DNA from 3 places in the Shewanella yunxiaonensis genome. Region 2 is predicted to be linked to each of the others. Evidence: predicted binding sites of a transcription regulator. Region 2 holds the regulator's gene; each other region holds the start of a gene.
What was found. The regulator MetJ, encoded in region 2, represses methionine synthesis genes. The targets are predictions, from matches to a motif close to TAGACGTCTAGACGTCTA.
Positions count from the first base shown of each region.

Region 1 (5,080 bases), 1.4 Mb from region 2:
GTAGCCATTGCAATCTTGCCGCCCATCGAATGGCCCACTATGTGTGCCTTTTCAATCTGAAGTTGATCAAGTAATGCGACCAGCATCTTGGCGACAGCCGAATAACTCATATCGGGCAGATGTTCACTGCGGCCATGATTGGGACAGTCTACGCGAAGCACCCGGTAATTGGATTCCAGATCGTGTCCTAACGCTTTGAGGTTGTCACCATCACCAAATAAACCGTGAATAAGAATTACCGGAACACCGCTACCACTTTCTGTAAAAAACATTGTTTCTCCGATTTCGGCGAACTCAATAAAACCTGCCGAAATAAGCTAATCTTGGAGCAAAAATTTTGCGGCAAAGCTCACATCAATACAAGTGCTGATGACTTTTACAACAACAGTTGTCTGCTTTTCAAACAGAAAATTCTTACCCTATAAAAACTATGTGTATTTCGACGTTTTTTCATCGATTTGCTGTGTTACAAAATCGGGATTGTGGCATACTTTTGAACCATACGATCGCTGTGGATCGCGGCCTTAAGTGCCACGATCTTTAATAAGTCACAGGAATTAAGGCATGAAATACATTGAAGTTGACGAAGAACTCTATCGCTTTATTGCCGGGAAAACAGAACGTATCGGTGAAAGTGCATCAGATATCTTACGACGGTTGTTGGGATTGGATGCGCTGAGTCTCGAGACTGAGGTACCTCCAGTAGCCGTGAGTCATCCAGGCATGGAATCGTCATATATTCCCAATAATTTGCCACCTGTTAATGAAGCCATTAATTTTGAACAGCTCTACGCATCGAGTATGTTGGAAGCGCAGAAAGGTGCCGTTGGGCGGTTTCTGTTTGTACTTGAAGCACTCTATCAGCAAATGCCGCAACAGTTTGAAAAGGTACTGCAGGTACAGGGGCGCGACCGCCTGTATTTTGCGACATCAAAAGAAGCTTTACTGGCCGCCAGTCAGTCTGCCAATCCCAAAGAGATTGGCAATAGTGGTTATTGGGTAACCACTAATAATAACACTGGCAAGAAGCACGCAATTTTACTCGAAGCACTGCAAAAACTCGGTTGTGGTGCTATTCGCGCTAAAACCATTGCCGATGAAGCGTTACCCCAGGCTTAAAGTTAGCAGCAAAGATAATCGGACAAGGAGAGCAACGTGGCTATTCATGAACGCGCGGGCAAACCGGCACAACAGCATGATCTGGTCAATATTCCCAAGCTGATGAGTTTTTATTATCGGCTTATACCTGATGTTGAAAATCCAGCTCAACGCGTGAGTTTCGGTACGTCTGGCCACAGAGGCTCAGCGTTTGCCAGCAGTTTCAATCAGAATCATATCTGGGCCATTACCCAAGCTGTGGTTGATTATCGACAGCAGCAACAGATTAATGGCACGTTATTCTTGGGGATGGATACGCATGCGCTATCGCAGGCCGCTTATATTTCAGCACTGGAAGTATTGCTGGCCAATGATGTACAAGTGGTAGTGCAACAAAACGAAAGTTTTACGCCAACGCCGGTTGTCTCCCAGGCAATCGTGGCAGCAAATCTCGGCAAAGCCAAAGATGATCCGACCCTGAGTGATGGTATCATCATCACTCCTTCGCACAATCCGCCCCAAGATGGTGGCATTAAATACAATCCGCCACATGGCGGACCGGCCGAAGGTTCCGTCACCAGTTGGATTGAGTCACGCGCGAATGAATATCTCAAGTGCCAGTTGGAAGGGGTGAAAAAGCTTAACTATGGCACGGCAGTCGCCATTGGGTTGGTCAAACAACAGGATCTGATCACGCCTTATGTTTCCGCGTTGGAAGAAGTAATTGATATGGAGGCCATCGCCAAAGCTGGGGTGAATATCGGTGTCGATCCTTTAGGTGGTTCCGGTATCTTTTATTGGGAAAATATCGCTAAAACTTACGGCTTAAAGATTACCCTGGTAAACGATAAGGTCGATCCGACGTTCGGCTTTATGCCGCTGGACAAGGACGGCAAAATCCGTATGGATTGTTCGTCACCCTACGCGATGGCTGGGTTGCTGAAACATCAGGATGAATTTGATGTGTGTATTGGTAATGACCCTGACTACGACCGCCATGGTATTGTGTGCCCGCGCAGTGGTTTGATGAATCCCAACCATTACCTAGCGGTGGCCATCGACTATCTTCTGAGTCATCGTCCGCAGTGGTCTGAAGCATTGAAGATAGGCAAGACACTGGTATCCAGCGCGCTCATTGACAAAATCGTAGCGTCACACCAACGACAGTTATGTGAAGTTCCCGTGGGCTTTAAATGGTTCGTTGATGGGTTGGCAGATGCCAGTTTCGCCTTTGGCGGTGAAGAGAGTGCTGGCGCAGCCTTCCTCAAACGCGATGGCACTACCTGGTGTACCGACAAAGACGGCATTATTTTAGGGTTGCTTGCTGCGGAGATCATAGCGGTTACCGGCAAAACGCCCGCCGAACGCTATGAAGAGTTAGTGGCAGAATTCGGTCGCTGTTATTACCGGCGCATTGACAGTCCGATTAATGCCAAACAAAAAGCCCGGTTTGGCAGTTTGAACGCAGATACACTGGGCGCAGACACTATCGTTGGCGATAAAATAGCCGCGGTACTGACCCATGCTCCTGGCAATAATGCGGCTATTGGCGGTATTAAGGTGACGACTGCCAATGGTTGGTTTGCGGCCAGGCCGTCCGGCACTGAAGCATTATTTAAAATTTATGCCGAAAGTTTTGTCAGTGAGCAACATCTGGATCGCTTAATGGCAGAAGCACAACAAATCATAAAAGAGGCGTTAAAAGGTTAATGCTTGCTGCTCAACCATCGCAACATAAAACGCACTCATTAGAGTGCGTTTTTATGTCCGGATATCAATTAATATTTGATCTTATAATCAATATTCAATATGGCAACTGGGCAGGTCATTTTTGCGAATGTAGTCCTGATGATAGTCTTCCGCTTTATGGAAGGTTTGTGCTGGCACAATTTCGGTGACAATCTGACGCATGCCCCATTTGCCACTGCGCATCAGCGCCAATTTGGAGGCTTCTGCCAGTTGTTTCTGTTCTTTATCATGGAAAAACACCACACTGCGATACTGTGTCCCCATATCCGCACCTTGCTTATTGAGGCTGGTGGGGTTGTGGTTTTTCCAGAAGACCTGCAATAACTCATCGTAACTGACTTGTGATGCGTCATATTCGACCTGAACTACCTCTGCATGACCGGTAGTCCCTTTTTTCACTTGCTCATAGGTGACTGCTTTATCACCACCGCCCATGTAGCCACTGGTGGCATTGAGTACACCGGGCACTTGCCGGAAAAAATATTCGACGCCCCAGAAGCAGCCAGCGCCAAAAGTTGCAATCGCCATTATAACACTCTATTAGATGTCTAGATGGCTAAAAATTATCTACTATGACGCAATAGCTTGCAATAGCCTTTTAAGAATAAGCCATAACGACTCGCGATTAGTCGCTGTGTTACTATCAGTACGTAAGGTTTCATTAAATAAGGAGTAAACCGTGCTGCAGCAACTTCTGCAACAGGCGAATTTTCTGGAACTGACCCTTGCTAACCCTGCATTTATGGCCGAGGAACGAGCTGCTATAGCTGATCATACCGGAGTAGAACTTTGGGATACGGGGGTATTGGTGTTTACGCCGCTGCAAACGGTGCCGACTGAAGATATCGTGCTCTCAAGTGGCATTCATGGAAATGAAACCGCTCCGATTGAACTCTGTAACCAATTAATTCACGATATTCTCCAGCAGAAGATAGTGCTGCAACAACGGCTGATGTTTATTTTTGGCAATCCACCCGCCATGATTGAGGGGACGCGTTTTGTTACCGAAAACCTGAATCGGTTGTTTAACGGCGAATATGCAAATCCAAGTGTTGCCACTAATGAAGAAAGACAACGCGCCGCAAAGTTAGAATCTTATGTCCAACGCTTCTTTCAGTCTGGTGGGCGTTCAAGATTTCATTATGATCTGCATACGGCGATTCGTCGTTCACACCATCAACGATTTGCCATTTGTCCGTTTCGCCCCGAAAAACCCCATTTAAAGCAGCAGCTCGCATTTTTAAATGCTGCCGGAGTTGATGCTTTTTTAATGCATCATGAAGCCACAACCACTTTCAGTTATGCCTCATCTGTGAAATATCAGGCTGAAGCCTTTACGGTCGAACTGGGTAAAGTGATGCCTTTTGGGCAGAACGATTTGTCTCAGCTCGCCGCCACCCGTGAGATGTTGATTCGGGTGATTTCTGAGAGTGAGTTTCCGGCATTGACCTATCAACCTGAGAACCTGGTGCTATATCGCGTTTGCCGTTCTTTAAACAAGCATTTTGCGGATTTTACGTTTGCCTTCAGTAACGATCTGCCAAATTTTACTCAGTTTGCCAAAGGTGAGGTGTTAGCTTACGAAAACAATCAACCAATAACGGCAGAATATGCCGGCGAAGCGATAGTCTTTCCTAATGCACAGGTACCGATCGGCCAACGTGCCGCGTTGTGCGTTATCGCCGATGATGCCATCACGCTTGCGTAATATGTAAAGCTAGATATACGCGTCATAATAATCAAAGTTGATGATAGCCAGATCACAGAGATTGCCAGCCGCTTAAAGTTACCCTAGTGTGCTGGACGAGCATAGAAATCAATGGCGGGAGTAAGCCCGCCTAATCAAAATAAAAGAGCACATCATGAGCAACGCAACGTTTACCCAACAGGTTGTCCATCGTGCAACATTTCTCGAACGGGACTCACTAACTATTCCGATCCTGAAACTACTGCAAGCAGATGGCACCACCTTCGAAAACGCCGTGCTTCCCCAGATTGATGAAGCGCTGTCGCGGAAAATTTTTGATGCCTGTGTATTTATCAGAACGCTGGATGAACGCATGTTGGCTGCACAGCGTCAGGGACGTATCAGTTTTTATATGACTTGTACTGGTGAAGAAGCTGCTGTCATTGGCAGTGCGGCAGCACTCGATCCTGAAGACATCATCCTGGCCCAATACCGAGAACATGCAGCATTACGTTACCGTGGGTTCACCACTGAGCAGTTTATGCA
Region 1 covers NZ_CP073587.1:1,928,243-1,933,322, reverse strand. The annotation lists gene KDN34_RS08865 (alpha/beta fold hydrolase) at 1-272, opposite strand, end outside; gene seqA (replication initiation negative regulator SeqA) at 565-1,119, shown strand; gene pgm (phosphoglucomutase (alpha-D-glucose-1,6-bisphosphate-dependent)) at 1,156-2,808, shown strand; gene msrA (peptide-methionine (S)-S-oxide reductase MsrA) at 2,896-3,375, opposite strand; gene astE (succinylglutamate desuccinylase) at 3,527-4,555, shown strand; gene KDN34_RS08840 (thiamine pyrophosphate-dependent dehydrogenase E1 component subunit alpha) at 4,710-5,080, shown strand, end outside.
Region 1: the regulator MetJ is predicted to act here: its motif matches at 3,389-3,406, upstream of msrA (peptide-methionine (S)-S-oxide reductase MsrA).

Region 2 (5,080 bases):
AGTAGTAGATGTCGTACTGTGATGAGGCCCGATACTGCCAGAATAGCCAAGGTAATACAGGTACTTGCCATAAAAAAGGCTGACAGTGCCGCCCGAAATTTTCCGGCGTCTCGGCCCGTCAGCAATAACGCCATCGGTGGGCCGCCAATGCCAGCTACGGTGCCAAAAATACCTGAAAACAGCCCGGCGATGAACAAGCTGCGGCGGTTGACGGCGACGGTAAGCTTTTTCAGGCTCATCCACACTGCCAGTCCTACAATGGCCGCAATGATTAAACCGAGAATCGCACGTGGTGCCAGCAGTAAAGTAACGCCCAGTAAGCTGCCCGGAATTCTGCCGGCTAAGGCGTATTGCAGCCCGCCGAGTTCCAGATTGCCGCGTTCTCGTAATAAGGTAAGCAGCGCGATAGAAAAACTGAGGATGATCACCGGTACCGGCACCAACTCTGGATCAACGATATATAACAGCGGGGTAGAGACCACTGCCAGTCCGAAGCCCAGCAGACTTTGGGTGATGGCACCCAGAAAAATGATCAGTGATGCCAGAATCAGGGTGATCGGATCGACTAACGACCACATGACGGAAGTACTGTGCCGGGCGTTGCCCGGCTGTATAGAGAAGGGTTAAAACAGCAGCGATGGAAACAGTGCATTTACTCCATTTCTTCCCATTCGATACCCATATCTTCCATCATCTGTTTCGCTTCGGCCGGGATACTGTCCGGGCGATCCTTGGACAGATCTTCATCATTTGGTAATGGCTGGCCGGTATAAGCATGCAGAAATGCTTCGCACAGCAATTCGCTGTTGGTGGCATGACGTAGGTTGTTCACCTGACGCCGGGTGCGTTCATCCGTCAGTACTTTGAGCACTTTTAGCGGAATAGACACAGTGATTTTTTTTACTTGTTCGTTTTTCTTCCCGTGCTCAGCGTAAGGGCTGATATATTCGCCGTTCCATTCAGTCATGTTGCACCTGCTATGTCACTAATTCGCTGCCGATTTTAAACTCTTACATCCGACAGTCAAATGTCGGGCCATAATACTGTATCACAAAAATGGAATTCTATACATTTGGACGTCTAAACGTCTCGATGCCTATTGACGCCAACAAGCGACTTGGTAGAATTTAGCCGTCCAGACATCTTTATGGTGTTTCTTGAAAAGAATTTAAGGAGTCGAAAATGACAGAGCGGAAAATGGCCACCATCGCCGTCCGTCAGGGAATTGAAACCGATAATCAGCATGGTGCAGTGGTTCCGCCCATCTATCTTTCGACCAATTATGCCTTTGATGGGCATAAAACTCCGCGGCAGTTTGACTACAGTCGCTCTGGTAACCCAACTCGCAGTATTCTCGGAAATGCGATTGGTGAACTGGAACAAGGGTGTCCAGCAGTTATTACCGCCAGTGGTATGGCGGCGGTTACGTTGGTGACCAGTCTATTGAGCCCCGATGATCTGCTGGTTGTACCCCATGATTGTTATGGCGGTTGTTATCGGTTATTTACCCATTTAGCCAAAAAAGGCCAGTTTAAGCTGGCGGTTATCGACCAGACCGATGCGGCGGCATTACAACAAGCTCTGGCGCGTAAGCCAAAGATGGTATGGATTGAAACGCCTTCCAACCCCTTGCTGCGGGTAATCGATATCGCCAGTGTTGCCGCGGCCTGTAACGCCGTGGGAGCACTGTTGGTGGCGGATAACACCTTCCTGTCTCCCGCATTACAGCAACCGTTATTGCTGGGCGCCGATATCGTAGTGCATTCCACCACCAAATATATCAACGGTCACAGTGACGTTGTCGGTGGTGCGGTGATTGCAAAAGATGCGGCGCTGGCAGAACAGCTACACTGGTGGTCTAACACCTTGGGGCTGACCGGCGGTGCATTCGACAGTTATCTGACATTACGCGGCCTGCGCACACTGGCACTGCGTATTCAGCAGCACCAAAATAATGCCGCTAAAATTGTGGATCTGCTGCAAAGTAGCGCGCAAGTACAGAAGGTGTATTACCCTGGGCTGAAAACGCATCCGGGTCATGAAATTGCGGCGAAACAGCAACTTGGCTTTGGTGCTATGGTCAGTTTCGAACTGAAAGGCAGTGATGCCGAAGTGGAAGCTTTTCTTGGCGCTTTGCGCTATTTCTCTGTTGCAGAAAGTTTGGGGGGCGTGGAAAGTCTGGTAGCGGTTCCTGCTACTATGACACACCGGGCAATGGAACCGGCAGCCCGTGCTGAAGCCGGCATCAAAGATACACTTATTCGTTTATCCGTGGGGATCGAAGATCCACAGGATCTGCTGGACGATATCGCTGCTGGTTTGGCAGCGGTCGCCGCTTGTTGAGTTGGGGAGCATTGATTGATGGCGCGTAGTCACTTACATAAGTTTGGGGGTAGCAGTCTCGCGGATCCGGATTGTTATCGGCGTGTGGCGCATATTTTACTGACTCATGGTCGTCCCGATGACCTGATCGTGGTATCCGCAGCTGGCAAAACCACTAATTTTCTCTACAAACTATTATCGCTGCGCGAACAGGGCAAGTTGTGGCAGGAAGAACTACAGGTTTTGATGAGTTACCAGCAAAACCTGATTGAACAGTTATTGAGTAATTCCCAAGCGCGTCAGCTGCGGGAACGGCTGGCGAATGATCGGGCCACCTTGATGAGTTTGTTATCGCTGGATATTCGTAGCGAATATCAATGCAATCAGGTGGTTGGTTTTGGTGAACGCTGGTCTGCCCGATTGATGGCGGCGCTGCTGCGAGAATCTGGGGTGGCAGCCTCTAACATCGACGCCCGCGGCTTATTGATCGCCGATGAAGCCGCCGTGCCGAAAATTCGCATGGAAGAGTCTCGGGCTCAGGTACAGAAAATGCTGCAGGCGCATCCAGATGAACGGTTGGTGATCACGGGTTTTATCTGCGCCAATCCTCACGGGGAGATGCTGTTACTGGGGCGCAATGGTTCCGATTTCAGCGCAACATTAATTGCCAGCCTGGCGGATATTGACCGCGTCACCATCTGGACTGACGTGGAAGGGGTATTTAATGCCGACCCCAACAAAATTCAGGATGCCAAACTGCTGCAAACGATGTCACTGGCTGAAGCTGACCGCTTAGCGCGTTTGGGGTCTCCTGTCTTACATTCTCGTACGCTGCAACCGCTGTATAACACGCAGGTGAGCTTGGCGGTGCGTTCCAGTTATGCGCCGCAGACTGACTTTACGCTGGTGGCTCCACAAAGTGATATTGCCAGTGCCCCGGTGGTGACGAGTCTCGATGAAGTCTTTACCGTCACGTTGCAGTTGCAGGCACCGTGGGAAGCCTTATTGGATACACTGGAACACGCAGGGTTACAACCTTTAGCGCACTGGTCGCTGGGTAAACAAAAACATGAGTTGGCGTATACCTTAGAATCGCGGAAACAATTGGCGGCGCTATTGCTGCAGTTTACCGATGAGTTGGGGATCAGTAATGTCGAAACCCATACTGGCTTTGGGCTGGTGGCACTGGTCAGCGCCGCCGCCAATCTCTATCGCCGTAGCTTCGCCCGATTGCTTAGCCGTGAAGCCAGACCGCTGTATCAGGATGGTCTGAGTCTGGTGACGTTAGTTCCGCAGCAGCAGGTAGCGTTATTGACGCAGAAAGTACATCGTCGCTGTGCTGGCCCCCGTAAACGTATTGGCATCATTCTGTTAGGGGTGGGCAATATCGGCGAAGCCTGGGTGACCTTGTTTGGCAAATCAGCGGCACAACTGAATCGGCAACTCGAAGCCGAAGTGGTGCTGGTCGGCTTGGCCAGTTCAAGTAAGGCATTGTTTTGTAACGAAGGTATTGCCGTTGCTGAGTGGCAGACACGTTTCGAAGCTGAAGCGACTCCGTGGCAGTATGAGCACCTGTTTGAGCAGGCCGATGATTTATCCTGTGACGAATTGGTCGCTTTGGATATCAGTGCCAGCGCCAGTCTGACACTGCAATATCCGGAGTTTTTTGCCCACGGTATTCACATGGTGAGCGCTAACAAACTCGCGGGTTCTGGACCTTTGGCGTTTTACCGTGAATTGAAACAAATGCTGGGTAATCGTCGCCTATTTTGGCGGTATAACGCCAGTTGTGGCGCCGGGTTACCGGTACAACATGCGCTGAACGACCTGCATAACAGTGGCGATCAGGTACAAGCGGTCGGTGGTATTTTCTCCGGGACCCTGTGTTGGTTGTTTGAAAAATATGATGGGGTACGTCCGTTCTCGGAACTGGTACTGGAAGCTAAAGCGCTAGGCATTACCGAACCCGACCCCCGCGATGATCTCTCCGGCCGAGACATGCAGCGTAAACTGTTGATTCTCGCCAGAGAAATCGGGTTGGAACTGGAACTTGAGGATATTCGCCTGAGTTCTTTGGTTCCGGCACATCTAGCGCAGATCCCGCTAGAAGAGTTTCTGCAACGATTACCTGAACTGGACACGGAACTGTCACAGCAGTTTGCCGCTGCTAACGAGCAAGGTAAGGTATTACGCTACGTGGCAGCGTTGGAACGTGGTGAGCAAGGGGCCACTGCTGAAGTGGCATTGCAGTGGGTTGAGCGTAATCACGCGTACGCGAATTTGACGCCAGGTGACAATGTGTTTGTGATCCGCAGTGCGTTCTATCAGGGCAATCCGCTGATTATTCGTGGCCCGGGGGCCGGGCGCGAAGTCACGGCGGCGGCAGTACAATCTGACTTAGTGCAAATCTGTCGAGATTTGCTGGAAGACTGATGGATGACGAAAAGGCCTCAGCATTGAGGCCTTTTTGTTGCTGTTTGCGATGGTGAATTAGCCATCAACTCCGGTGGCTGAAGCAGAGCATCTGTGGCCGTGGATGTAGCCAATCGCTAACACTGATATCTGGAGCATAACTCTGATAACTGGCGGATTTGGCGGTATCCCGCTTCGGACATGTCATTTACGGCTGTTGGATTGAACCACACAACATTCAGCCCTGCGGCGGCTGCGGGTTTGATGTCGGTTTCAAGCGAATCTCCCACCATGACCAGGTCGTCGGCAGCAACGCCCAGTAAGCGGATGATGGTGCGGTAAAACT
Region 2 covers NZ_CP073587.1:3,319,742-3,324,821, reverse strand. The annotation lists gene KDN34_RS15150 (sulfite exporter TauE/SafE family protein) at 1-578, opposite strand, end outside; gene metJ (met regulon transcriptional regulator MetJ) at 653-967, opposite strand; gene metB (cystathionine gamma-synthase) at 1,183-2,343, shown strand; gene KDN34_RS15135 (bifunctional aspartate kinase/homoserine dehydrogenase II) at 2,362-4,755, shown strand; gene KDN34_RS15130 (HAD family hydrolase) at 4,872-5,080, opposite strand, start outside.

Region 3 (5,080 bases), 1.2 Mb from region 2:
CACCTTTTTCCAGCGCTAGCTTGATAGTGGGCAAAGAGGCACGCAAACGTGCATCACTGGTCACCACCCCATCGGCTACCGGCACGTTGAGATCTTCACGGATAAGCACACGCTTTCCTTGAAGATCCAGATCTGACATTTTAATAATCGCCATGTTCATGCTTCCTGTTCTAACTAAAATATGCGGTTGTATTGATAGCGGTCATTCCCTGCCACTACCCCAAAATTTACTCAGCTGGCTGAAACATTGCCAACGCCGTATCCAGCATTCGATTGGCAAATCCCCACTCGTTATCACACCACAATAACAGCTTGATCAGATGGCCATCGCTGACGCGGGTTTGCGTGCCGTCTACCACGCTGGAGCGAGGATCATGATTAAAGTCACATGATACCAAAGGCTCATCGGTAAAGCCCAGAATGCCATCCAGTCGGCCACGAGTCGCTTCCAGCAATACCTGATTCACCGTCGCAATATTCACCCGTTTGTCGACGGTCAGTGATACATCGATAGCCGTGACATTGACGGTCGGAACTCGCACCGAGATCGCCTCAAATTTGTCTTTCATCTGCGGCAATATGCGCTCGATACCACGCGCCAACTTCGTATCGACTGGAATAATCGACTGACTGGCAGCACGCGTGCGGCGTAAGTCATCATGATAGGCATCAATTACCTGCTGATCATTCATCGACGCATGAATAGTGGTGATCGCGCCGCTGCGAATGCCGAAATGACGGTCCAGTTCGGAGATCACCGGAATAACGCAGTTGGTGGTACATGAGGCGTTGGACACCACGGTATGTTGCGGGGTTAACAGCTCATCATTGACACCATAAACAATCGTGGCATCGACATCAGCAGAGGCGGGATGGCTGATCAACACCTTGCGAGCGCCCGCTTGCAGATGAGCAGTGCAAGCTGCGCGGTCATGTAGGGCCCCGGTACATTCCAGCACCAGGTCCACATCCAGCGCTTGCCACGGCAATTTAGTGGCATCCGCTTCATGCAGCAGCGTGATGCTGTCGTTGCCCACCTGCATCTGCTCCTGCTCCAGACTGGCGCGCAGTGAAAAGCGGCCGTGCGTGGTGTCGTAGTTAGTCAGATGTACCATGGCTTCGGGTTTGGCCAACTCGTTAATTGCCACAATCTGCAACTGTTGGCGTTTGCCGGATTCATATAATGCGCGCAGCACTGAGCGGCCGATACGGCCATAACCATTGATAGCAACTCTGATCATCAGTAATTCTGTTCCCTCTAATTCAGGGCGATAAAACAACGGCCTATCATAAGACAGGCCGTTACGAATGGCGAGTGAAGGAACGCCCTGTCAGGCGTTCCATTCAGCAACAGTTCATGCCAGCAAAGATTCGGCAGCAGCAATCACGTTATCGACGGTAAAGCCGAACTCTTCAAACAATTGACCCGCTGGAGCCGACTCACCGAAGGTGGTCATGCCGATAACCTTGCCGTTAAGACCGACATACTTGTACCAGTAATCGGCGATCCCGGCTTCAACGGCAACGCGCTTGGTCACAGCGGCCGGTAATACAGCTTCTTTATACGCCGCATCCTGTTTATCAAACACATCAGTGGCAGGCATAGATACTACGCGCACTTTACGTCCGGCAGCAGTCAGTGCCGCTTGTGCTTTCACGGCTAATTCTACTTCAGAACCGGTGGCGATGAAGATCAGCTCAGGCGTACCAGCACAATCCACCAGCACATAACCACCTTTAGTGACATCGGCCAGCTGCGCAGCGTTGCGAGGCATCTGCGTCAGGTTTTGCCGTGAGAAAATCAGTGATGTTGGACCATCCTGACGTTCAATAGCATATTTCCAGGCGATCGCAGATTCCACTTGGTCACATGGACGCCAGGTACTCATGTTAGGCATCAGACGCAGGGTGGCAGTTTGCTCAACCGGCTGATGGGTTGGACCGTCTTCCCCCAGACCAATGGAGTCATGGGTATACACAAAGATTACCCGCTGTTTCATCAATGCTGCCATACGCAGTGCGTTACGGGCATATTCCATAAACATCAGGAAAGTTGCGCCATAAGGCACAAAGCCACCATGCAACGCAATACCATTCATCATCGCTGACATACCGAACTCACGCACCCCGTAGTGCAGATAGTTACCAGTAGCGTCTTCGCGGCTGATGGACTTGGAAGCGGAATACATCGTCAGGTTAGAAGGCGCTAAGTCAGCACTACCACCGAGAAATTCTGGCAGTAATTTACCGAAGGCTTCCAATGCGTTTTGCGATGCCTTGCGTGACGCGATATTGGCCGGGTTGGCTTGTAACTGTTCGATATAAGCCTGAGCGCCGGTTGCAAAGTCGGCTGGCAGTTCGCCACTGACACGGCGTTTCAGTTCAGCCGCCAGCTCAGGGTATGCCGCGGCGTAGGCAGCAAACTGAGTTTCCCAATCCGATTCTGCGGCACTACCGGCAGCCTTTGCATCCCAAGCAGCATAAATTTCCGCAGGAATTTCAAACGGCGCATAAGGCCATCCCAAAAATTCTCGAGCAGCGGCCACTTCAGCATCACCCAGTGGTGAGCCATGACAGTCATGGGAACCGGATTTGTTAGGTGATCCATAACCGATAATAGTTTTACAGCAGATCAGTGATGGTCGTGGATCCGCTTTGGCTTGCTCAATGGCCGAGTTAATCGCTTCAGCATCATGGCCATCAACCGCAGCAATGACTTGCCAGCCATAGGCTTCAAAACGTTTCGGAGTGTCGTCGCTAAACCAGCCATCAACGTGACCGTCAATTGAAATACCGTTGTCATCCCAGAAGGCAATCAGCTTGCCCAACCCCAGAGTCCCCGCCAGCGAGCAGGCTTCATGGGAGATACCTTCCATCATGCAACCGTCGCCCATGAACACATAAGTGTGATGGTCAACAATCTCATGGCCTTCACGGTTGAACTGCGCCGCCAACACTTTTTCGGCAATCGCCATCCCAACCGCATTGGTAATACCCTGTCCCAGCGGCCCGGTAGTGGTTTCGACACCAGGAGCATAGCCGTATTCAGGATGACCAGGCGTGCGAGAATGCAACTGACGGAACTGTTTCAGATCGTCAATACTGAGATCGTAACCGCTCAGATGTAACAAGGAATAAAGCAACATCGAACCGTGGCCATTGGACAACACAAAACGGTCGCGATTAGCCCATTTCGGATCAAGTGGATTGTGCCGCAGATGCCCGCGCCAGAGTACTTCTGCGATATCAGCCATGCCCATAGGAGCACCTGGGTGACCGGATTTAGCTTTTTGCACTGCATCCATACTTAAAGCACGAATAGCGTTAGCGAGTTCTTTACGGGAAGACATGCTTACTCCTGCGTAGTGAGACTTGAGAATTGTAGGGCTAAAATTTGGCGGTTATTTTCCCGCAGAGGGCCGGTTGAAGCAAATATATTTCCCGCGTTTTGCCTAGGAAATATGTCAAGAAAAACCCAACATCACCTTTTACTGAGTAGTCAGCACGCTTGAAGCACTGGCCGGGCTTGCGTAAAGCTGTAAAGCTAGCAAGACAGATGTGCATTTCCAAGGTCTGAAAATTCCAATTAATCCACTGATATATTTAGATAAAAGCCCATACACCCCGGTGTCGGTATGGGGGGTATCGCACAAATATCAGCAAAAGGGGTTTTATAAAAACTAAATTAAATTAAAATAGACGTCTAGATGTAGATGCTTCTATACGGATGTAGCAGCAGCTAACGGTTTTTCTATATTAATCGCGAGATTTTCCAGACTATGGCAAGACACCTGTTTACTTCTGAATCTGTGTCAGAAGGACATCCTGATAAAATCGCCGATCAGATTTCTGATGCGGTGCTCGACGCCATTCTCACCCAGGACCCTAAGGCCCGCGTCGCCTGTGAAACTTATGTCAAAACTGGCATGGTGATGGTAGGTGGTGAGATTACCACTTCTGCTTGGGTGGACATTGAAGAACTGACCCGTAACACTGTGCGTGAAATCGGCTATACCAGTTCCGAAATGGGATTTGATGCTAACTCCTGTGCGGTATTAAGCGCTATCGGTAAACAATCACCTGATATCAACCAAGGTGTTGACCGTAAAGACCCGAAAGAACAGGGTGCGGGAGACCAGGGATTGATGTTCGGTTATGCCAGCAACGAAACTGACGTGCTGATGCCCGCCCCAATCACTTATGCACATGCGCTGGTCAAACGCCAGTCACAAGTGCGTAAACAAGGCCTATTGCCGTGGTTACGCCCTGATGCCAAATCTCAGGTGACCTTCGTATACGACAATGATCAGATTGTCGGTATTGATGCCGTGGTGCTATCGACTCAGCACAGCGACGAAATCAGCCTGAAAGAATTGCAAGAAGGCGTGATGGAAACCATCATCAAGCCCGTATTGCCACAGCAATGGCTGACCAAAGACACCAAGTTCTTTATCAACCCAACCGGTCGTTTTGTGATTGGTGGGCCGATGGGCGACTGCGGTCTGACAGGTCGTAAGATTATCGTCGATACCTACGGTGGTATGGCGCGTCATGGTGGTGGGGCATTCTCTGGTAAAGATCCATCAAAGGTGGACCGCAGTGCGGCATACGCGGCCCGTTATGTTGCTAAGAACATCGTGGCTGCCGGACTGGCGGCTCGCTGTGAAATTCAGGTTTCCTATGCCATTGGGGTAGCAGAACCGACTTCTATCAGTGTGGAAACCTTTGGTACTGGCAGATTGCCAGAAGAACAGCTGATTGCGCTAGTACGCCGTCACTTTGACCTGCGGCCATACGGTCTGACCGAAATGCTGGATCTGGCTCGCCCAATCTATCAGGCAACCGCAGCATACGGCCACTTTGGCCGCAGTGAGTTCCCGTGGGAGCAAACCAATAAGGCTGAAGCCCTGCGTGATGACGCGGGCTTGTAATTAAATTAGCCGATAAAAAAGCCGCCTACTGGCGGTTTTTTTATGGTTAAAAATCAATAACAATGGTCGAAATGGGCGCTTTCCATGCACATAAACGCCAGTTGCTGTGGGGGTAATGGTGTCACCGAAACCGCTTCAGCATCTTTGAC
Region 3 covers NZ_CP073587.1:728,175-733,254, reverse strand. The annotation lists gene KDN34_RS03470 (phosphoglycerate kinase) at 1-154, opposite strand, end outside; gene epd (erythrose-4-phosphate dehydrogenase) at 228-1,241, opposite strand; gene tkt (transketolase) at 1,356-3,350, opposite strand; gene metK (methionine adenosyltransferase) at 3,780-4,931, shown strand; gene KDN34_RS03450 (hypothetical protein) at 4,985-5,080, opposite strand, start outside.
Region 3: the regulator MetJ is predicted to act here: its motif matches at 3,697-3,714, upstream of metK (methionine adenosyltransferase).